Regions from separate parts of the Paenibacillus sp. V4I7 genome, predicted to be linked through region 1. Evidence: a T-box and tRNA genes for the amino acid it is inferred to sense, from the RefSeq annotation. Region 1 holds a T-box; the other holds one or more tRNA genes.
The links. The T-box of region 1 lies ahead of ileS (isoleucine--tRNA ligase). A T-box ahead of a tRNA ligase gene usually reads a tRNA of that ligase, here a tRNA-Ile.
Positions count from the first base shown of each region.

Region 2: it encodes a tRNA-Ile, which carries the amino acid that the T-box ahead of ileS (isoleucine--tRNA ligase) is inferred to sense. The anticodon was not compared.

Region 1 covers NZ_JAUSZD010000002.1:3,855,984-3,866,806, forward strand. Annotated here, with positions in the region: gene QFZ80_RS19045 (RluA family pseudouridine synthase) at 1-458, opposite strand, end outside; gene lspA (signal peptidase II) at 433-951, opposite strand; gene QFZ80_RS19055 (TraR/DksA C4-type zinc finger protein) at 1,135-1,878, shown strand; gene ileS (isoleucine--tRNA ligase) at 1,930-4,698, opposite strand; T-box leader at 4,766-5,014, opposite strand; gene QFZ80_RS19065 (DivIVA domain-containing protein) at 5,087-5,563, opposite strand; gene QFZ80_RS19070 (YlmH family RNA-binding protein) at 5,719-6,501, opposite strand; gene QFZ80_RS19075 (YggT family protein) at 6,504-6,743, opposite strand; gene QFZ80_RS19080 (cell division protein SepF) at 6,809-7,231, opposite strand; gene QFZ80_RS19085 (YggS family pyridoxal phosphate-dependent enzyme) at 7,270-7,956, opposite strand; gene pgeF (peptidoglycan editing factor PgeF) at 8,001-8,846, opposite strand; gene QFZ80_RS19095 (YlmC/YmxH family sporulation protein) at 8,966-9,265, opposite strand; gene sigG (RNA polymerase sporulation sigma factor SigG) at 9,401-10,183, opposite strand; gene sigE (RNA polymerase sporulation sigma factor SigE) at 10,345-10,823, opposite strand, start outside.
Region 2 covers NZ_JAUSZD010000002.1:6,344,401-6,355,223, reverse strand. Annotated here, with positions in the region: gene QFZ80_RS29845 (amino acid permease) at 1-1,410, shown strand, start outside; gene QFZ80_RS29840 (YwmB family TATA-box binding protein) at 1,476-2,228, shown strand; gene QFZ80_RS29835 (hypothetical protein) at 2,404-2,544, shown strand; gene QFZ80_RS29830 (hypothetical protein) at 2,541-2,753, shown strand; rRNA gene QFZ80_RS29825 (16S ribosomal RNA) at 3,254-4,795, shown strand; rRNA gene QFZ80_RS29820 (23S ribosomal RNA) at 5,077-7,995, shown strand; rRNA gene rrf (5S ribosomal RNA) at 8,065-8,181, shown strand; tRNA gene QFZ80_RS29810 (tRNA-Ile) at 8,237-8,313, shown strand; tRNA gene QFZ80_RS29805 (tRNA-Ala) at 8,398-8,473, shown strand; tRNA gene QFZ80_RS29800 (tRNA-Asn) at 8,477-8,549, shown strand; tRNA gene QFZ80_RS29795 (tRNA-Ser) at 8,627-8,714, shown strand; tRNA gene QFZ80_RS29790 (tRNA-Met) at 8,742-8,815, shown strand; tRNA gene QFZ80_RS29785 (tRNA-Ser) at 8,826-8,914, shown strand; tRNA gene QFZ80_RS29780 (tRNA-Glu) at 8,935-9,009, shown strand; tRNA gene QFZ80_RS29775 (tRNA-Val) at 9,028-9,103, shown strand; tRNA gene QFZ80_RS29770 (tRNA-Met) at 9,129-9,205, shown strand; tRNA gene QFZ80_RS29765 (tRNA-Asp) at 9,237-9,313, shown strand; tRNA gene QFZ80_RS29760 (tRNA-Thr) at 9,332-9,407, shown strand; tRNA gene QFZ80_RS29755 (tRNA-Tyr) at 9,483-9,564, shown strand; tRNA gene QFZ80_RS29750 (tRNA-Gln) at 9,577-9,648, shown strand; tRNA gene QFZ80_RS29745 (tRNA-Lys) at 9,659-9,734, shown strand; tRNA gene QFZ80_RS29740 (tRNA-Leu) at 9,792-9,871, shown strand; tRNA gene QFZ80_RS29735 (tRNA-Gly) at 9,912-9,986, shown strand; tRNA gene QFZ80_RS29730 (tRNA-Arg) at 9,996-10,072, shown strand; tRNA gene QFZ80_RS29725 (tRNA-Pro) at 10,100-10,173, shown strand; tRNA gene QFZ80_RS29720 (tRNA-Gly) at 10,181-10,251, shown strand; gene ade (adenine deaminase) at 10,590-10,823, shown strand, end outside.

The DNA.
Region 1 (10,823 bases):
TCCTTATCAATGCGATGTACGATTCCAGGACGCAGTTCTCCGTTGATGCCAGATAGATCCTTGCAATGGTACATCAATGCGTTAACCAATGTACCTGAGTAATGGCCAGGCGCTGGATGAACGACAAGTCCCCGCTGTTTATTGATTACGATGACATCGGCGTCTTCATATACCACATTCAGGGGAATGTTTTCCGCAGCAAGCTCAACACCTTGAGGTTCAGGAATTCGCAAAGAAATAACATCTTGTTCAGACAACTTATAGTTTGGTTTAGTGGTTTTCCCATTCACTTTAACATGCCCGTCTTTGACCCATTGCTGGACGAGTGTTCTTGACACATCTTCTTCCAATGCTTCCGTTATGAATTTATCAATACGTTCACTGGCATACTGCTCTTCAACCGTCCATTCGACGACATCATTTGTCACGGCCTCAGATGAGGTCTGATTTGTGTTCATTCGTTGCTCCTTTTTTTTCATTTCTCCAAGTAAGTAACGATTCTAAGAAAATCAGGATTACCCCGATTACGATGGCCGAATCAGCTAAATTGAAAATCGGATAAATATAATAAATGGCTTTGCCGAACAAGCTAAAATCAAAGGTAAACTGCAGGAAATCCACAACTTCACCGAATAAAGCTCGATCAATGAAATTACCGATTGCTCCTCCTAGCAGTAGACTAAGCGCAAAAGATAACAAAACTTTTCTTTCACGTATCGTCCGGCGCAAGTACCAGAGAATACCAATCACAACAATGAGCGTTATCACAATGAAAAACCATCTTTGGTTTTGCAAAATGCCAAATGCCGCGCCTCTATTGCGATGCGATGTCAGGATGAAAAAATCACCCAGCACCGGACGCTCCTCGCCAAGCGGAATTCGTTTCACAATAAACCATTTGGATACTTGATCCAAAATAAAAACGATGAGCGCATAAAAATAATATTTCATTATCTTTTCCTCCTAAGAGTTTTCGTAAGAAAACTTGCATCATAAACTTACTTCGTAAGCATTAACTTTTCGTAAGCTTTAAACAAGTTCCTCAATTTCAAGGAATTACCTCACTAAAAAAAGCTGTCACTCGGCATTATAACGGTAGGCATCAGCTGTTAGAAAGGAGCTGTACGATAACCTATGAGCCATTTATCCGAGGAGCAATTAAGAGAATTATATCTGCAATTATTGGAGGAAAAGCTTTATCTTGAGAAACATTTTGCCACGAATGATAATTATGGCCTGTCCAATTCTTTCAAAGATAGTACTGGAGAGCTCTCCATGTATGATAATCATCCAGGAGACATTGCCACAGAAATTTACGAACGGGAAAAAGATATTTCACTCAACGAACATGCTGAATTTCATTTAAATCAAGTCAATGAAGCCTTAGCTCGCATGGAGAGTGGAGAATATGGTATATGTGCGTTCAGCAAACAACCGATTCCCTTTGAGCGTCTTCAAGCTATCCCTACTACCATTTACAGCTTAGAACACGTTCCTGATCCTGAGCAATCATTCAGAAGACCTGTTGAAGAACAACTGCTCTACCCACCTTTTGGCCGAACCAGCTTTGACGAACGTGACGATGAGACCGAATTTGATGGTGAAGATGCCTGGCAAATCGTTGAAAGTTGGGGCACCTCCAATTCGCCAGCTTTTGCCGAAGACCCGAACGTGGGAAGCTACAACGAAATGTATATTGAAGCTGATGAACACGAAGGTTATGTTGAGTCTTTCGAGAGCTTTGTTGCGACAGACCTGTATGGTGAACATGTCACCATTGTTCGAGGTAAGGCCTACCGTGATTACATGCATAACGGCGAGGGCGATCCTCTACTCGAACCAGAAAACCTTTCCAATTCGGAGGATGAGCAGCTCTAGAAAAAACAGGACAAACGAGCTTCGCATGAAGCGAAAGCTCGTTTGCTTCCTTTACTCGTGGTAATGAGCCGAAACAACGTCATTACATCTCGCACATAGTGTCGGATGTTCTTTACTTTGCCCCACCTCAGGAGTCACTATCCAGCAGCGCTCGCACTTCTCGCCTTCAGCTACCGTGATAGCAATGGCCGCATCCTTCGATTGATATACCCCAGCAGGAGTCTCCGTTCCAGGTTTATGCACGCTCACAGCAGACACGATGAACAACTGATCCAACTGCTCCAATTGCATAAGTAAATCGTAAGCAGCTTCATTCGGATATAGATGAACAGCAGCTCCTAATGAGTTACCGATGACCTTCTCTTTACGTGCCTCTTCGAGAGCTTTCAGAACTTCATCTCTAACATCCAAGAAGCTATTCCATTTATTTTCCAATTCTTCCTTGTATAAACTTGAATCGACTTCCGGCAGTTCTGCTAACTGCACACTGCTGAGTTCAACACCAGGAATGTACTTCCATACTTCATCCGCTGTATGTGGAAGAATAGGTGAGATCAGCTTCGTAATCGCAGTTAAGGAAGCATATAATACGGTCTGCGAAGCTTTCCGAGCAGGATCATGAGGCGCGTTTGCATACAAACGATCCTTGATAATATCTAAGTAGAAAGAGCTCATTTCAACCGCGCAGAAATGATGAATTGTTTGGTAAACGACATGGAATTCATACGCTTCATAAGCCTTCACTACTTTCTCAATCATACGATTCAAACGGATCAACGCATAACGATCGAGTTCCGACAAACTCTCCGTCGCTACGCGATCTGTTTCTGGATTGAAATGACTCATGTTACCCAGCAAGAACCGCATCGTGTTGCGAATTTTACGGTATACTTCCGTCGTTTGGTTCAAGATATTATCCGAGATCCGGTGATCCGATTGATAATCGACTGAAGATACCCACAGACGCAGGATATCAGCACCTAGCTTACCACATACAACATTCGGATCAATCGTGTTTCCGATCGACTTGGACATTTTCCGTCCTTCTCCATCCAACGTAAAGCCATGGCTGAGTACGCCTTTATAAGGCGATTTCTCTCTTGTGGCAACACCTGTAATGAGGGAGGAGTTAAACCAACCACGGTACTGGTCAGAACCTTCCAAGTACAGATCCGCAGGCCACTGCAGCTCAGGACGGGATTCTAAAACAGCCACATGACTAGAACCAGAATCAAACCATACGTCCATGATATCCGTTTCCTTACGGAACTCACCATGACCACATTTGGAGCAGCTAGTTCCCTGAGGAAGGAGATCCTTCTCATCCTTGATAAACCAAGCATTTGAGCCTTCTTGCTCAAATAACTGAGCCACATGTTCAATGGTTTGCTCATTAACAAGCGGTTCGTTACAGCTCCGGCAGTAGAAGATCGGAATAGGCACACCCCATGCACGCTGCCTCGAGATACACCAGTCTCCACGATCTGCAATCATGTTATGCAGGCGGATTTCGCCCCACTCCGGTGTCCACTTCACTTGCTTAATTTCATCCAGCATCTCTTGTCTGAATTTATCGATAGACGCGAACCACTGCTCTGTTGCTCGATAAATAACAGGCTTCTTCGTGCGCCAATCATGGGCATATTGATGCTGAATTTCTCCAGCTTTAAGCAATAGACCTGATTCCTGCAGCTTTTCGATAATCAACTTGCCGCCTTTTTCGTAGAACATGCCTTCGAAGCCCGGTGCTTCAGCGGTGAAATGCCCTTGATCATCCACAGGACATAGCACTCCGATGTTATAACGTTGTCCAATCGCGAAATCGTCTTCCCCGTGTCCAGGAGCTGTGTGTACACATCCAGTACCTGCTTCTAGTGTCACATGTTCCCCAACCATAACAAGCGATTCACGGTCATAGAAAGGATGCTGACACGTAACGAACTCGAGCTCGCTGCCTTTTACTGTCGACAATACTTCGTAATCGGCCCAGCCAATTTCCTTAGCTGCTGCTGCAAGCAAGCCCTGTGCAAGTACATATTTTTTCCCATTGGCTTGAACAACAGCATAGTCAAACTCAGGGTGAAGTGAAATGCCCAGATTGGCAGGCAGTGTCCATGCCGTTGTCGTCCAGATCACAATAGCGGCATCCTCTGGCAGCTTGCCTTTGCCGTCTTTAACAGGGAACGCCACATAAATGGAAGTGGACGTTTTTTCTTTGTACTCAATCTCAGCTTCTGCAAGTGCACTTTCGGAAGATGGGGACCAATAGACAGGCTTCAAACCTTTGTAGACAAAGCCTTTTTGCACCATTTTACCGAATACTCGAATTTGCTGAGCTTCATAATTCGGCTGCAGTGTGATATACGGATTCTTCCAGTCACCGCGGATACCCAGACGCTGGAATTGGCTCTTCTGTTTCTCAACAGACTGAAGAGCGTACTCTTTGCAATATTCACGGAACTCAGGGACGGTCATTTTTTTACGATCAACTTTACCGCTATTCGTAATGACTTGCTCAATCGGCAAGCCATGTGTATCCCAACCTGGAACATAAGGTGCATCGAAGCCTTGCAGCGTTTTGAATCGTACGATGATATCTTTTAATACCTTGTTGAGCGCATGCCCGATATGAATATCTCCGTTCGCGTACGGAGGCCCGTCATGAAGAATAAATTTGGTTCTGCCACTACGACTCTCCTGCACTTTGGCATAGATGTCCTCAGCTTCCCAATGCTCTTGCATTTTCGGTTCCGCTTGCGGCAAATTGCCTCTCATCGGAAATTCCGTTTGTAGTAAATTTAATGTTTTGCCATAATCCATGCTAACCTCTCCATTCCTGCCTCAAACTTTATGTTGTCAAAAAAAACAAAAAAAGCCTCTCATCCCCAAAAGGGACGAGAAACTTTAGCTCGCGGTACCACCCTCGTTAACAAGCAAAATGAACATACACCTTCCGGCGTATCGAACACAAGCTTAATCACTCGATCATGTGTAACGGCATGACCCGTTTCTCTCTACTCGCTTCAAGAGACGCTCCTGGGGGATATTCGGTACGCTGCAGAGATTAGGCTCACACCAATACCCTAATTCGCTGACACTGCTCATTCGACCTACTCGTTCCAGTCATAGCTTTACTGAGATACATTTAACAGGAGTATAACCAATTCGTTAGGCATAGTCAATATGACAGCCACCTAATCATTGATTCCTACTCTTCTTTATTTTCAAACTGCATACTTTGCCAGCCTTCCGTGTTGAGCAGCTCTAATTGTGCTTCAAGCAGCGTCCGGAAGCGTGTGCGATAAATGGAGGCTTGTTTTTTCAACTCTTCAATCTCCAAAGCAACCTTGCGTGAACGTGTCAAGGATTCATTAATAATTCGATCTGCATTCTTCTCAGCTTCCTTCAAGATCAGCTGTGCTTCTTTCTTGGCGTTGCTTCTCACTTCATCCGCAGCTTCTTGAGCAACAATAATTGTTTTACTAAGTGATTCCTCAATATTCGTGAAATGGTCCAAACGTTCCTGCAGTGTCACCGTTTGATTGTGCAAGTCTTTATTCTCACGAATCAATGCCTCGTAATCCTTAATAACTTGATCCAGGAATTCATTCACTTGATCTTCATCATAACCGCGGAACGAGCGAGAAAACTCCTTATTATGTATGTCTAGCGGTGTTAATGGCATTAGTGCCCCTCCTTAGCGTTTTGCGCAGCAAAACTGACTTCGTAAGCATAAGCTGAGCTTTCTTCCAAGAAAGCTAGTTTGAACCCACATCTATACTGATCAGTTCGACAGAAAATAAGCAATTCCTGCAAAGTTCGTGGATAAATTATCCACGTTCATGCAAATTTGCCGATCTTCACACGAATTCGCCCTTTTTTCGTTACGCCTTCCACTTCAAGCACCTTGAATCTACCAAATCCTTGCAAAGACACCATATCCCCTTCTTTAAGAGGCTTACTAGGATCTTCCTCCAGCTTCCAATTGACGCGGCAGCGGCCAGCTTGAATGGGAACCAATATTTTAGCTCGGCTAAGCCTGAATACATCGCTCACAATCCCGTCCATACGCATAGATGCAACAGACAGGTTCAGCTCGTCCAATTGTACTTGAGCGAGTTCCAGCTTATCTAACGACAGCAGTTCTGTTTGTACATGAACCCTATGTACCTGGGACAAATTCAAATGCAGGTAATCTGCAGCATCCTGGGTAACCAGACAATGGCAGCCGCCCTCTATAACATGAATATCGCCAACCTTGTCTCGCTTCATGCCGAGTCCAAGAATGGCGCCCATGTAATCTCCATGTTCTAATGTTAAAAATTTGCCGTCTCCGGAAGAAACCGACAAGACCGCCATCGCCATATCTTCCCCATCCAAAGATCGGTAATCAGGGGCAATCAGAGCCCTTCTTCGTTCGGCTGCCGAGTAGCCACCATCTAACCGACAATGGACATCAGGGTGACGGTTAACGAGTGATGTCAGTATAAAAGCTTGTCTGGGGTCCAGAAAATCTGTTAGCTTCACAGCATGCTGCTCAGCAGCCCGCTCCACCCAATCCCAGGCTTTGTCAACAAAATGATGTTCATCCGAATGAAAATGACCATAGAGTTCTTTTGGCAATGTTAGAACAACCCCACAATGAAATCGAGCACAGCCATAATCCCCATAACCACAAATCGCAGTGCGATTAAGGCCACAATTGGCGAAAGATCAATAAACCCTATGCTAGGAATAATTTTCCGGAAAGGGCTTAAATACGGTTCAACCAATTTCCCAAGAAGTCCTCCGACGAAGCTCTCACGTGCGCTAGGAAACCAAGAAAGAATTAAATAGCCAATAATCATGAAATAATAAATTTCCATCAAAATACTAAGATAATAGTGAACGTAATTCACGTAAGCATCCACCTCTGTGTTAGGATATGAACCTATTCCTCACCCATCATTTCGGAGATGTGACCATGAATATCAACTGAATCTGGTGTACACAGAAAGATATTCGGTCCCAGTTTGGAAATAGACCCATTCAAAGCATATACCGTCCCGCTTAAGAAATCTACGATACGTATGGCTTGATCGCCACGAACTCGCTGTAAGTTGACGATCACGGCTCTTCGGGAACGAAGATGATCTGCGATGTCTTGTGTTTCTTCATAGGTTCGAGGTTCACTTAGCACGACACGTGCATTTTTCTGTGAATGAATGCTGACGACATTAGCCTTATTTTTATTACGTAATTCATAAGGATTGGTTTCAGGTTCTTCTGTTGCTTCCACAATACGCTCCCGCTCAACAACCTCTTCCTCTTCTTGCAGCCCAAGAAAATTCATAAATCGGTTATAAACACCCACTATAGTTCCCTCCTTATCATGTTCTTAAATCAGGTTAACTAAAGTTCTTTCCCTACCAAAACAGTACCCAAACGAACCCAAGTTGCACCTTCTTCAATCGCTACTTCAAAGTCTCCAGACATACCCATGGATAACTCCGTAATCTCGTACGGGAAAATTTTCCGTTCATTCAGACGGTCTCGCAATTCTCTCAATCCACGGAAGACAGGTCTTGTTGCATTGGCCTCCATCTCGTAAGGAGCCATGGTCATCAAACCTGTGATATGTATATGTTTTAGCCTACTAACTTCTGTAGCAAAATCGAAGAAATGCTCAGGTGCAATGCCATACTTTGACTCTTCCCCGGAAACGTTCACTTGCAATAAACAATTTACTTCAATTCCCAAAGCTGCAGCCTGCTTGTCCAGTTCTTTGGCCAGAGATATCCGATCCAACGAGTGAATGTAGGCGAATTTGCCAATGACATCTTTTACTTTATTCGTTTGCAAATGTCCAATGAAATGCCATGTTCCCCGTTCGTGGAGCGCTTCCCACTTCGGCTTTACATCCTGCCATCGATTCTCACCAATATGCAGAAGTCCTGCATCCAATACGCTTTTGGTCGTCTCTAAGGAAACATATTTCGTTACAGCAATAATCTTAACATCGTTCTCTTTCCGTCCAGACCGCTTACATGCTGCGTCGACACGGGCTTCAACCTCATCTTTACGGGCCAGTAAACTCACTTATGCAGACACCTCAATTCAACACTTCGCTTGCACCAATCTCCTCAAAGAAGACCCATCCAAGCAATCATTCTACCTGTAGAACCGCCTTCTTTTCGATGTGAAAAAAAGAGATCAGTGCTACAACTCGTACATAACTGTGATACTTCGATATGGGACGACAAAATTCCTGCTTGAAGTAACAATTTTCGGTTCAATTCTTGCAAATTCAGCATATACTTGCCATTTCCTTTGTCGACCATAACAGCTTGATGCTCTTCTGATGATGCTTCGATATCGGTAAGTACATGGTTCACACGATTAGCTACAGTCTCATCAACCTCATAGCAGCAGGCTCTTATGGATGGACCTATTGCCGCGCGAATGTCTGTGGCCTGACTACCAAAAGTATGTGTCATTAAGGATATAGTAGCCATGGAAATGTTTAACACTGTGCCTTTCCAACCTGCATGAGCAAGCCCGGCAACACGCTTAACAGGATCGTAGAAAAATAACGGTACACAATCTGCAAATTGCGCACATAGAACGATCCCTTTCTCATTAGTAATGAATCCGTCTTTCGCTTGAATAGCCGTTTCCCTTGATGCTCTGCCCATTCCCTTTTCCTGTAGACTTACTACAGTGACTTCGTTACTATGTACCTGTTCTGCATATGTGAATGCTTCAAACGGCTGTCCTACGGCCTCAGCGATCAACTCACGATTCCTCACCACATGCTCTGGTACATCATTCACATGCAGTCCGCAATTAAGCGTTGAATAGGATCCCTGACTCACTCCTCCATGGCGGGACGTAAAACCAACAGTCAATTCACTATATTGCTCCATCCAGTTTGCTATCGTAAATAGGACTGGCCCATCTTCTTTCCCTTGTTTCACAAATGGTTCCACGGTTGTCTCTCTCCCCACACTTGGATCTTTACTCCTTTTACTTTAGCACAAAATAAAAAGACACACGATGTTTGCTTCGCCTGCCCATGAAGCAGCAGCCTTGGCTCGTGTGCCTTCCGTCAATTACGGAATTGCTGATTGAACTCATAAACACCTTCGTTATCATCCGCTTGACGATAAGGCCGGACATCTTCTAATTTCACAAGAACGACATCGGCACCAATTTTCACAATATGCTTCCAAGGTATAATGACATCTGTCCCTGTACCGAACAACCCGAAAAATCGGCTTTGATTAGGTACAACAATCGATTCGATACGGCCCTGACGCAGATCAAGCTCCAAATCACTGATTTGCCCGAGCTTTTTACCATCGACAATATTGATTACATCTTTCGTCTGGAAATCAGATATTTTCATGAGGCTATTCACCACGAATCTCATTAGGATTTTTAACTGATTTTGTACTAGTATATGTGCGGTGTGGGCAAAATGTCCTGAAAACCAAAAAAAGACCTTCACGGCTTGTCTCAGCCGATCCAGTCTTTATGTTAATTACGATTTCACATGTTTCTGCATCTGACAGATGGCCGATTTCTCAAGCCTAGAAACCTGCGCTTGGGAAATGCCAATCTCATCGGCAACCTCCATCTGCGTTTTCCCTTCAAAAAAGCGCATGGAGAGAATCATCTTCTCCCTAGCATTTAGTTTACGCATAGCTTCGCGAAGAGCAATTCCTTCAATCCAAGACATGTCCTTATTGCGCTCATCACTGATCTGGTCCATGACATAGATGGGATCTCCGCCATCATGATAAATCGGTTCGAATAACGATACCGGGTCTTGAATGGCATCAAGCGCGAATACGACATCCTCCTTAGGCACATTAAGGGCCTCGGAGATTTCGTAGATCGTAGGCTCGCGTGAATTCTGATTCGTCAAGCTGTCTCTGACTTGCAAAGCTTTGTAAGCAATATCTCTTAAGGAACGAGAAACGCGAATCGGGTTATTATCTCGTAAGTAGCGGCGAATCTCACCTATAATCATCGGTACAGCATAGGTTGAGAACTTGACGTTTTGACTTAAATCAAAGTTATCAATGGCTTTCATCAAACCAATACAGCCAACTTGGAAGAGATCGTCCACATACTCTCCGCGATTGTTGAACCGCTGGATCACACTTAGAACCAACCTTAGGTTCCCATTGACCAATTTCTCTCTTGCAGATCGTTCTTGTTTCGTCTGCAAATCAGAGAACAATTCACGCATTTCAGCATTGGTCAGAACAGGCAGTTTGGCGGTATCAACACCACATATCTCAACTTTATTTCGGGTCACCGTGATTACCTCCCAAGGAGAAACATTACTGTTAATTATCCCCGTGAGCGGTTGATTTATTCCTGTCCTATCCCCTATGGAGCTACTTGACAAAAGGGTTTCGACTCGCTCCCTCCCGTGACTGCTGAACAATTTCGACATGACCTGTCAAAAAATATTTTTCAGACCATCTTATTAAATTCCTTACGAAGCCTTTTAATAATGCGCTTTTCTAATCTGGAGATATACGATTGTGAAATGCCCAGTAAATCAGCGACGTCCTTTTGCGTTTTTTCCTCCCCGTCTTGTAGGCCAAAACGAAGCTCCATGATGATGCGTTCCCGTTCTGTTAACTTATCAAGTGCTTTATGCAGCAGCTTTCGATCTACCTGTTCTTCAATATTTCTGTAAATGGTATCATTTTCGGTCCCTAAAACATCAGATAGCAGAAGTTCATTTCCGTCCCAATCAATGTTAAGCGGTTCATCAAATGAAACTTCCGTACGTATTTTACTGTTTCGTCTTAAGTACATGAGAATTTCATTTTCAATACAGCGTGAAGCATAAGTAGCTAGCTTGATCTTTTTCTCCGGGTCAAATGTGTTCACCGCTTTAATTAGGCCGATGGCACCGATAGAAACCAAATCCTCGATATTGATGC
Region 2 (10,823 bases), 2.5 Mb from region 1:
CTCACTGGCGCTGTATCGTTATACGGCCACGGATTAACCTATGGCGGTGCGGGCATGATGGGCTTTGGCTGGCCGATTGTCGCCCTTTTTGTCATGTTCGTAGCAGCAGTCATGGCTGAGCTTGCTTCGGCCATTCCGACGGCTGGTGCCTTGTACCACTGGGCAGCTATTTTGAAAAACAAACGCTGGGGCTGGTACACCGCCTGGATCAATCTGATCGGCCAAATCGGGATTGTGGCTGGTATCGATTATTCAGTAGCCCTATTCGCCGATCCTCTCATCGCGAGTGTATTCGGTTATGAATCCAGCAATACAACCGTGTTGATTTGTTTCACGATCATATTACTCACGCATGGCATTCTGAATCATATCGGGATTCGTATCGTTTCTAAGCTGAATGATTTCTCGGCATGGTACCATATCGCTGTGGTGGCGGTGCTGGTTTTGTCACTTGCCTTTTTCACCAAAGGCAATTTGAATCCTGTCGATTATTTGTTCAAAGTGGGCGAAACTTTTTCGGATAAACCGTATATGTTTGCTTTTCTGATCGGACTTTTGCAAGCGCAGTGGACATTTACGGGATATGATGCCTCTGCTCATACCATTGAAGAGACCATTAACCCTCGTGTGCGTGCGCCTTGGGGCATTTTCACATCCGTTGCCTACTCGTTTGTCATTGGATTCGTTATGCTTGCTTTTGTCACCTTGTCCATTAAGGATGCCGGTGCTGCTGCCGGTTCAAGCAATGCGTTCATCTATGTCATCAGCCAAGCGCTTGGCGGTACATTCGGCTCCGTTATTCTATGGTTGGTCACTGCCGCGATGTGGTTCTGCGGTCTAGCTTCTATCACTTCCTTCTCACGTATGATGTATGCCTTCTCTCGTGACAAAGGGATGCCGATGAGCAACCAATGGGCACAAATTTCGAAGAAATACCGTACACCTGCTAAAGCCATTTGGCTGGCTATTATTCTTTCGTTCCTGCTCGCTTTCATTGACTACATCATCAAAACGGTGAATCCGGATGCGACTTACACGACGATTGCGTTCCTAACTGGGGTCAGTGTTGTGGGCTTATATGTGGCTTACGGCATACCAATCTATCTCAAACTCAGAGCTAAAGCGGAAGGCAGATTTCAAGATAAGCATCTCGGACCGTGGAATCTCGGGAAATACAGCACGTTCATTTCTGTCGTCGCGCTTCTGTGGATCATCTTCATCTGCATCGTCATGGTAATTCCTCCGAATCAAATGGCCGGTTATGCCGTTGCTGGGATGCTGATTCTTCTAGTCATTATGGATTTAGCTTATTACAAAAATCACTTCCCTGGGCCACAGGCCGCACTTAACACTTCCATGGAAGAAATCGTTCGCCGAGAAAAAGAACTTGAAGAAACTTCCTCTGTTTAACATTTGCTAGATTTGGGCATCCTTTTACTAGAGCTTGCGATTCTAGTAAAGAGGTGCCTTTTTATATGCAGAAATCTTGGTTAGTATCGATCATTTGTATGTCCATTATAAGCATTATTTTTGGTTGGGTTCGTCATGCCGATGCGCAAGGTGAGCAAGAAGCACTCCATTTATTGAATACAGTTAAGCCGTACATGACGAGTGAGAATCAAATAACCTTCAAGTATACAGGCTATTACGGAACGTGCAGTGGTGTGGCTCAGGATATGCTGCAAACTGGGAAGAAACTGTCCCACGCTTTTGGAATTCCTCAGGCAGAAGTGTTGAGTGAATCCAATTCACATCCGACCTATACAGCCAAATCTGAGGTTGTGCCCGGAGCGGTCGTCACCGTAACAGTTGCAAGTCCACAGGGACAAAATGCCTGCTATGTCGTCTTGCGATTAGACGCTTCTCATGAAGCTGAACGGTCGGAGTTGGTTAAGTGGCAGGAGCAAGCAGGCGAGCAATTGAAGAAGCTTGGTATAAATGGCCAATGGAATGTTATGGTGCAAGGTTATGTAAATGGGCAAGAACAGTCTGGTCAAATGAGTTCCATGGAAATCGTAAATGCTATAACTCTAGCTTTTAAAGGCAAAATCTTAGAAAACTACAAGGATCAGAATACGGTAAGTGCGTCATTGGCTTCTAAGGAGTTCCATTCTTTTGTTAAGAGTGGTATCCAAGAGGTGAATCTGCAGGTAGCTTTGCATAAGGAGTCTACGACTGGCAAGTTGCGACTAACCGTAGGTACTCCGATCATAACAATGGAATACTAAAGAATAGAGTCTTGAGGTGCAGTTTAATGCTGCATCTTTTTTGTTTCAAGATTTGGGTCAGATCAAAATTAATAGATTATCTCAGGTTTAATAGATTAATAGATTGGTTAGAATGAGTAACAAATGCAGTTGAATAACAAATACATAAGAAAGAAAGCAAGGAGGTGATCTTAACATGCTGAAGAAAGCCAATCAAAAGAAGCCGATCCTGCCATCCAATAATCCCGTTATTATAAATAATCGCTATTGTTTCCTGATGTGGGCAAAAACGGGTAATAAACGGTATCTGAATATACTCCGAGGAGTGGGACTATGACAACGATAACAAAGCCGGTCATCCCTCATATAATTGCAGAATCGATAGAAAGCCTCCGTAGTGAGGGATGGGGAGATGACGATTTCTTTAACTTTTCGCAATATGATGAAGAGTCCCCGGAAGCTCGTATTTTATTTCACTTCTTTCGAAACAATCGCGCAACGTTTGCAGCTGCCATTGTCAACAGTTATGTAGTTCATAACGTATAATGGAAACTAAAGCAGCCGAGTGAACAAAATTATAATGCCTTTGTTTTCGGATTACTAAACATTAATCGGTTTGACGATTGCTTTTAAAAGGTGAGTATAAAGAACACGTGCTTAAGCAGCAGGTGTTTTTTTGTTATAAGGATTTATTATAAAGGAGATGTTATAAGAGTAGGTTAGAATCAACCTTAGAAACTTTTTTGAAATTGGAAAAATAAAACATTGCTATGTGTTTGTAATCCATGTTATATTATCACTCCGGCCGCAAGACAGGCTGGTGAAAGTAACTAGAAAAAAACTAGTTGCAAAATAAAAATCAGTATGGTATATTACTTCTCGCTGCTTCGGTAACACGGCAGTGAACGAAAGAAATTGATCTTTGAAAACTGAACAACGAGTGAGTAAGCACGAACGAGAAATCGTTCAAAAAGAGATTGCAAAATCTCGCTAGCAAGTCAATGAGCATTTCAGCTTTCAGATATACGGACAAGCAATTGTCCACTATTATGGAGAGTTTGATCCTGGCTCAGGACGAACGCTGGCGGCGTGCCTAATACATGCAAGTCGAGCGGATTTATCCTTCGGGATAAGTTAGCGGCGGACGGGTGAGTAACACGTAGGTAACCTGCCTATAAGACTGGGATAACTATCGGAAACGATAGCTAAGACCGGATAATTGGTTTTCTCGCATGAGAGAATTATGAAACACGGAGCAATCTGTGGCTTATAGATGGGCCTGCGGCGCATTAGCTAGTTGGTAGGGTAACGGCCTACCAAGGCGACGATGCGTAGCCGACCTGAGAGGGTGAACGGCCACACTGGGACTGAGACACGGCCCAGACTCCTACGGGAGGCAGCAGTAGGGAATCTTCCGCAATGGACGCAAGTCTGACGGAGCAACGCCGCGTGAGTGATGAAGGTTTTCGGATCGTAAAGCTCTGTTGCCCTAGACGAACAGCAAGGAGAGTAACTGCTCTTTGTGTGACGGTATAGGAGAAGAAAGCCCCGGCTAACTACGTGCCAGCAGCCGCGGTAATACGTAGGGGGCAAGCGTTGTCCGGAATTATTGGGCGTAAAGCGCGCGCAGGCGGTCAATTAAGTTGGGTGTTTAAGCCCGGGGCTCAACCCCGGTTCGCATCCAAAACTGGTTGACTTGAGTGTAGGAGAGGAAAGTGGAATTCCACGTGTAGCGGTGAAATGCGTAGAGATGTGGAGGAACACCAGTGGCGAAGGCGACTTTCTGGCCTATAACTGACGCTGAGGCGCGAAAGCGTGGGGAGCAAACAGGATTAGATACCCTGGTAGTCCACGCCGTAAACGATGCATACTAGGTGTTGGGGATTCGATTCCTCGGTGCCGAAGTTAACACAGTAAGTATGCCGCCTGGGGAGTACGCTCGCAAGAGTGAAACTCAAAGGAATTGACGGGGACCCGCACAAGCAGTGGAGTATGTGGTTTAATTCGAAGCAACGCGAAGAACCTTACCAGGTCTTGACATCCCGATGTAACACCTAGAGATAGGTGCCCTCTTCGGAGCATTGGAGACAGGTGGTGCATGGTTGTCGTCAGCTCGTGTCGTGAGATGTTGGGTTAAGTCCCGCAACGAGCGCAACCCTTGATCTTAGTTGCCAGCACTGTGGGTGGGCACTCTAAGATGACTGCCGGTGACAAACCGGAGGAAGGTGGGGATGACGTCAAATCATCATGCCCCTTATGACCTGGGCTACACACGTACTACAATGGTCGGTACAACGGGAAGCGAAGCCGCGAGGTGGAGCCAATCCTTATAAGCCGATCTCAGTTCGGATTGCAGGCTGCAACTCGCCTGCATGAAGTCGGAATTGCTAGTAATCGCGGATCAGCATGCCGCGGTGAATACGTTCCCGGGTCTTGTACACACCGCCCGTCACACCACGAGAGTTTACAACACCCGAAGTCGGTGGGGTAACCCGCAAGGGAGCCAGCCGCCGAAGGTGGGGTAGATGATTGGGGTGAAGTCGTAACAAGGTAGCCGTATCGGAAGGTGCGGCTGGATCACCTCCTTTCTATGGAGACTCGGTCTTGATAAGATCAGTCAAGTGATATATAGGGATCTTTGATCGTAGATCAAAGTCTCTCATTGTTCACACAAATCGCTTATTCACTCGTGTTCAGTTTTGAAAGAGCAATCTTTCAAAAGCATTACAGTTGTTCCTTGAAAACTAGATAACGAAACAAAACGTAAAGTAAGAACTTAGGTTGCTTGATTCTAACGAATCTTGCAAAAATCTTTAAAGTTTTTTCAGCTTAGGAGAGACTTTAGCTAACGCTAAAGATCCCTATAAATGGTTAAGCTAGAAAGAGCACACGGAGGATGCCTAGGCACTAGGAGCCGAAGAAGGACGTGGCGAACGACGAAATGCCTCGGGGAGCCGTAAGCAGGCTTTGATCCGGGGATGTCCGAATGGGGGAACCCAGCTGTGGTAATGCGCAGTTACCATGCAGTGAATACATAGCTGCATTGGAGGCATACCCAGGGAACTGAAACATCTAAGTACCTGGAGGAAAAGAAAACAAAAGTGATTCCGTCAGTAGCGGCGAGCGAAAGCGGAATAGCCCAAACCAAGGAGCTTGCTCCTTGGGGTTGTAGGACCTCGTTGTGGGGTTAGTTCGGTAGGCGAAGTGATCTGGAAAGGTCCGGCATAGAAGGTAAAAGCCCTGTAGCCAAAATCGAACGAAACCCCTAGAGGTATCCTGAGTACGGCGGGTCACGTGAAACCCCGTCGGAATCCGGCAGGACCATCTGCCAAGGCTAAATACTCCCTAGTGACCGATAGTGAAGCAGTACCGTGAGGGAAAGGTGAAAAGCACCGCGGAAGCGGAGTGAAAAAGAACCTGAAACCGTGTGCTTACAAGAAGTCAGAGCCCTCTATATGGGTGATGGCGTGCCTTTTGTAGAATGAACCGGCGAGTTACGTTCCCGTGCGAGGTTAAGTTGAAAAGACGGAGCCGCAGCGAAAGCGAGTCTGAATAGGGCGCTTTAGTACGTGGACGTAGACCCGAAACCGTGTGATCTACCCCTGTCCAGGGTGAAGGTGAGGTAACACTCACTGGAGGCCCGAACCCACGCATGTTGAAAAATGCGGGGATGAGGTGGGGGTAGCGGAGAAATTCCAATCGAACTCGGAGATAGCTGGTTCTCCCCGAAATAGCTTTAGGGCTAGCCTCGGATGTTGAGTTGTGGAGGTAAAGCACTGATTGGGTGCGGGGCCCGCCAAGGGTTACCAAGTCCAGTCAAACTCTGAATGCCACAAACTTAAATCCGGGAGTCAGACAGTGAGTGCTAAGATCCATTGTCAAAAGGGAAACAGCCCAGACCATCAGCTAAGGTCCCCAAGTGTGTGTTAAGTGGGAAAGGATGTGGAGTTGCACAGACAACCAGGATGTTGGCTTAGAAGCAGCCACCATTGAAAGAGTGCGTAATAGCTCACTGGTCGAGTGACTCTGCGCCGAAAATGTAACGGGGCTAAACACGCCACCGAAGCTATGGCTTGCACTTTAGTGCATGGGTAGGGGAGCGTTGTATGTACGTTGAATTCTGACCGTAAGGACAGGTGGAGCGCATACAAGTGAGAATGCCGGTATAAGTAACGAAAAGATCAGTGAGAATCTGATCCGCCGAAAACCTAAGGGTTCCTGAGGAAGGCTCGTCCGCTCAGGGTAAGTCGGGACCTAAGGCGAGGCCGAAAGGCGTAGTCGATGGACAACAGGTGGAAATTCCTGTACCACCGTAGCCGTTATGAGCGATGGAGTGACGCAGAAGGATAGTGACGCGAGCTGATGGATGCTCGTCCAAGCAGTGAGGCTGATGTGTAGGCAAATCCGCACATCGTAAGGCTGGGCTGTGATGGGGAGGGAAATTTAAGTACCGAAGGTCATGAGTTCACACTGCCAAGAAAAGCTTCTAGCCAGGCGAAGGTGCCCGTACCGCAAACCGACACAGGTGGGTGAGAAGAGAATTCTAAGGCGCGCGGAAGAACTCTCGTTAAGGAACTCGGCAAAATGACCCCGTAACTTCGGGAGAAGGGGTGCCTCGGTAGGGTGAATAGCCCGAGGGGGCCGCAGTGAAAAGGCCCAAGCGACTGTTTAGCAAAAACACAGGTCTGTGCGAAGCCGCAAGGCGAAGTATACGGGCTGACGCCTGCCCGGTGCTGGAAGGTTAAGAGGAGTGGTTAGGGACCTCGGTTCCGAAGCTATGAATTGAAGCCCCAGTAAACGGCGGCCGTAACTATAACGGTCCTAAGGTAGCGAAATTCCTTGTCAGGTAAATTCTGACCCGCACGAATGGCGTAACGACTTGGGCGCTGTCTCAACGAGAGATCCGGTGAAATTTTAATACCTGTGAAGATGCAGGTTACCCGCGACAAGACGGAAAGACCCCATGGAGCTTTACTGCAGCTTGATATTGGACTTTGGTACGATCTGTACAGGATAGGTGGGAGCCTTTGAAGCCTGAGCGCCAGCTTGGGTGGAGGCATCGTTGGGATACCACCCTGATCGTATCGGAGTTCTAACCTGGTACCGTGATCCGGTATGGGGACAGTGTCAGGTGGGCAGTTTGACTGGGGCGGTCGCCTCCTAAAATGTAACGGAGGCGTTTAAAGGTTCCCTCAGAATGGTTGGAAATCATTCGCAGAGTGCAAAGGCATAAGGGAGCTTGACTGCGAGACCTACAAGTCGAGCAGGGACGAAAGTCGGACTTAGTGATCCGGTGGTACCGAATGGAAGGGCCATCGCTCAACGGATAAAAGCTACCCTGGGGATAACAGGCTTATCTCCCCCAAGAGTCCACATCGACGGGGAGGTTTGGCACCTCGATGTCGGCTCATCGCATCCTGGGGCTGAAGTAGGTCCCAAGGGTTGGGCTGTTCGCCCATTAAAGCGGTACGCGAGCTGGGTTCAGAACGTCGTGAGACAGTTCGGTCCCTATCTGTCGCGGGCGTAGGAAATTTGAGAGGAGCTGTCCTTAGTACGAGAGGACCGGGATGGACGTACCGCTGGTGTACCAGTTGTCTCGCCAGAGGCATCGCTGGGTAGCTATGTACGGAGGGGATAAGCGCTGAAAGCATCTAAGCGCGAAGCCCCCCTCAAGATGAGATTTCCCAGTATGTAAGACCCCTTGTAGACGACGAGGTTGATAGGTTCGAGGTGGAAGTGCAGCAATGCATGCAGCTGACGAATACTAATCGGTCGAGGGCTTAACCAATAAACCTAAAATTCTAACTTTACGCAAGTTTCGTATCTAGTTTTCAAGGCGCAAACCACGCTTTGACTGTTTGGTGATGATGGCGGAGGGGACCCACGCGTTCCCATCTCGAACACGACCGTTAAGCCCTCCAGCGTCGATGGTACTTGAACCGCAGGGTTCTGGGAGAGTAGAACGTTGCCAAGCAGAATACCCCTAGTGGGTATTTTTTTTGCCGCCCTGTACACTGTTTTACACATTAGGGCCCTTAGCTCAGCTGGTTAGAGCGCACCCCTGATAAGGGTGAGGTCGGTGGTTCGAGTCCACTAGGGCCCACCAATTAACTTCATAGTTAGTATCGGGGTCCACGGAAATTTTTTGGGGTAATATAGGGATCTTTGATGAAATCAGTCTCACTAATATGGGGCCATAGCTCAGCTGGGAGAGCGCCTGCCTTGCAAGCAGGAGGTCAGCGGTTCGATCCCGCTTGGCTCCACCATTTTCCCTGATAGCTCAGTTGGTAGAGCACTCGACTGTTAATCGAGTTGTCACAGGTTCGAGTCCTGTTCGGGGAGTCAAACCCCCAAGAAGTGAAGTGATGCTTTGTAGCATATTCCTATTACTTTTTGGGGGCCCCAATAAACACATTCGTGGAGAAGTGTCCGAGCGGCCGAAGGAGCACGATTGGAAATCGTGTAGGCGTCACAAGCGTCTCGAGGGTTCGAATCCCTCCTTCTCCGTTTCTTTAGATAAAGGAAAGACAATATGGCGGCGTAGCTCAGCTGGCTAGAGCGTACGGTTCATACCCGTAAGGTCGGGGGTTCGAGCCCCTCTGCCGCTACTGATAAATTGGAGAGATACCCAAGTGGCTATAAGGGGACCCTCTGCTAAGGGGTTAGACTGCGTAAGTGGTGCGAGGGTTCGAATCCCTCTCTCTCCGTAGGTAAATTTTTTAAGTTTGGCCCGTTGGTCAAGTGGTTAAGACACCTCCCTTTCACGGAGGTAACAGGGGTTCGAGTCCCCTACGGGTCACCAATAATCTTCATATCCCATGGAGGCTTAGCTCAGCTGGGAGAGCATCTGCCTTACAAGCAGAGGGTCGGCGGTTCGATCCCGTCAGCCTCCACCATATTTTAATATCTGGCTAGTCATGTCGCGGGGTGGAGCAGCCCGGTAGCTCGTCGGGCTCATAACCCGAAGGCCGCAGGTTCAAATCCTGCCCCCGCAACCAAACTCTTTACTGAGTGTTGTTTTCATAGTGTGGAGCTGTGGTGTAGTGGCCTAACATGCCTGCCTGTCACGCAGGAGACCGCGGGTTCGAATCCCGTCAGCTCCGCCATTTTTTATGAATGAATATGCCGTTGTAGCTCAACTGGTAGAGCAACTGACTTGTAATCAGTAGGTTGGGGGTTCAAGTCCTCTCGACGGCACCACAATTCCCAAAAAAGTGAAGATAAGCTTTATAGCAACGCTAATACTTTTTTTGGGCTCGGTAAGGCTTTATATGTGGAGGCTTAGTGAAGTGGCTAAACACGGCAGACTGTAAATCTGCTCTCTTCGAGTTCGGTGGTTCGAATCCATCAGCCTCCATCCAATCTACGTTGGGGATTAGCCAAGCGGTAAGGCAACGGACTTTGACTCCGTCATGCCAAGGTTCAAATCCTTGATCCCCAGTTCTTCACTTGAGTCATTAGCTCAGTTGGTAGAGCACCTGACTTTTAATCAGGGTGTCGTAGGTTCGAATCCTACATGACTCACCATATATAGGGATCTTTAGGCGTAGACTAAAGTCTCTCAGATTGCCTTATTTACAACATGCGCGTATGGCGGAATTGGCAGACGCACTAGACTTAGGATCTAGCGGGCGACCGTGGGGGTTCAAGTCCCTCTACGCGCATCAAATCCTCAGCAGTATTCATACTCCTGGAGGTACCCATGCGGAAGTGGCTCAGCGGTAGAGCATCGCCTTGCCAAGGCGAGGGTCGCGGGTTCGATCCCCGTCTTCCGCTCCATTTAATTAAGCGCCCTTAGCTCAGCTGGATAGAGTATTTGACTACGAATCAAAAGGTCGGGAGTTCGAATCTCTCAGGGCGCGCCATTTTTTATTAGAAATACATATTACTTTCGGGACGTAGCTCAGCTTGGTAGAGCACCTGCTTTGGGAGCAGGGGGTCGCATGTTCAAATCGTGTCGTCCCGATAAACACGCGGGCGTAGTTTAATGGTAGAACTTCAGCCTTCCAAGCTGATCGCGCGGGTTCGATTCCCGCCGCCCGCTTCACAGAAAAAGATCACCTTCGGGTGGTCTTTTTCGTTTGTACAGGAACTCTGTGAACTCAAATTTTAATTTGGAGTGCCCCCATCACCGGTGATGTCATAGAACTATGCCTCGATGATAACCTGCATCTGAATTACATTAGCTCCGTATAATTTAATAAATAGAAATGAGGAATCCTCTGCTGTAGCATGTAACCCTTGAGATAAACCTCTTTCATGGTAAATTTAATGGAGAAGTGATACAAGTAATGCATGTGAACCGATGTTCAGGGGTTGTGACGCTTGTCACCGGATCGGAATAGGTTAATTAATTTACATACATAAAGGAGTACAAAACCCATGATGCTAAATAAAAGAAATAAACTAGTTGAAGTGAGCAGAACGCTAGCTAAGGTTGCAATAGGCGAAGTATTTTCCGATGTAGTCATTAAGAATGGAACACTCGTCAATGTGTATTCTGGTGAATTAATTGAGCATATGGATGTTGCTGTTGCTGCTGGGAGAATTGCCTATGTAGGGAATGCAGACCATACCATTGGGGCTCAAACGGTCATTATCGATGCCACAGGGAAG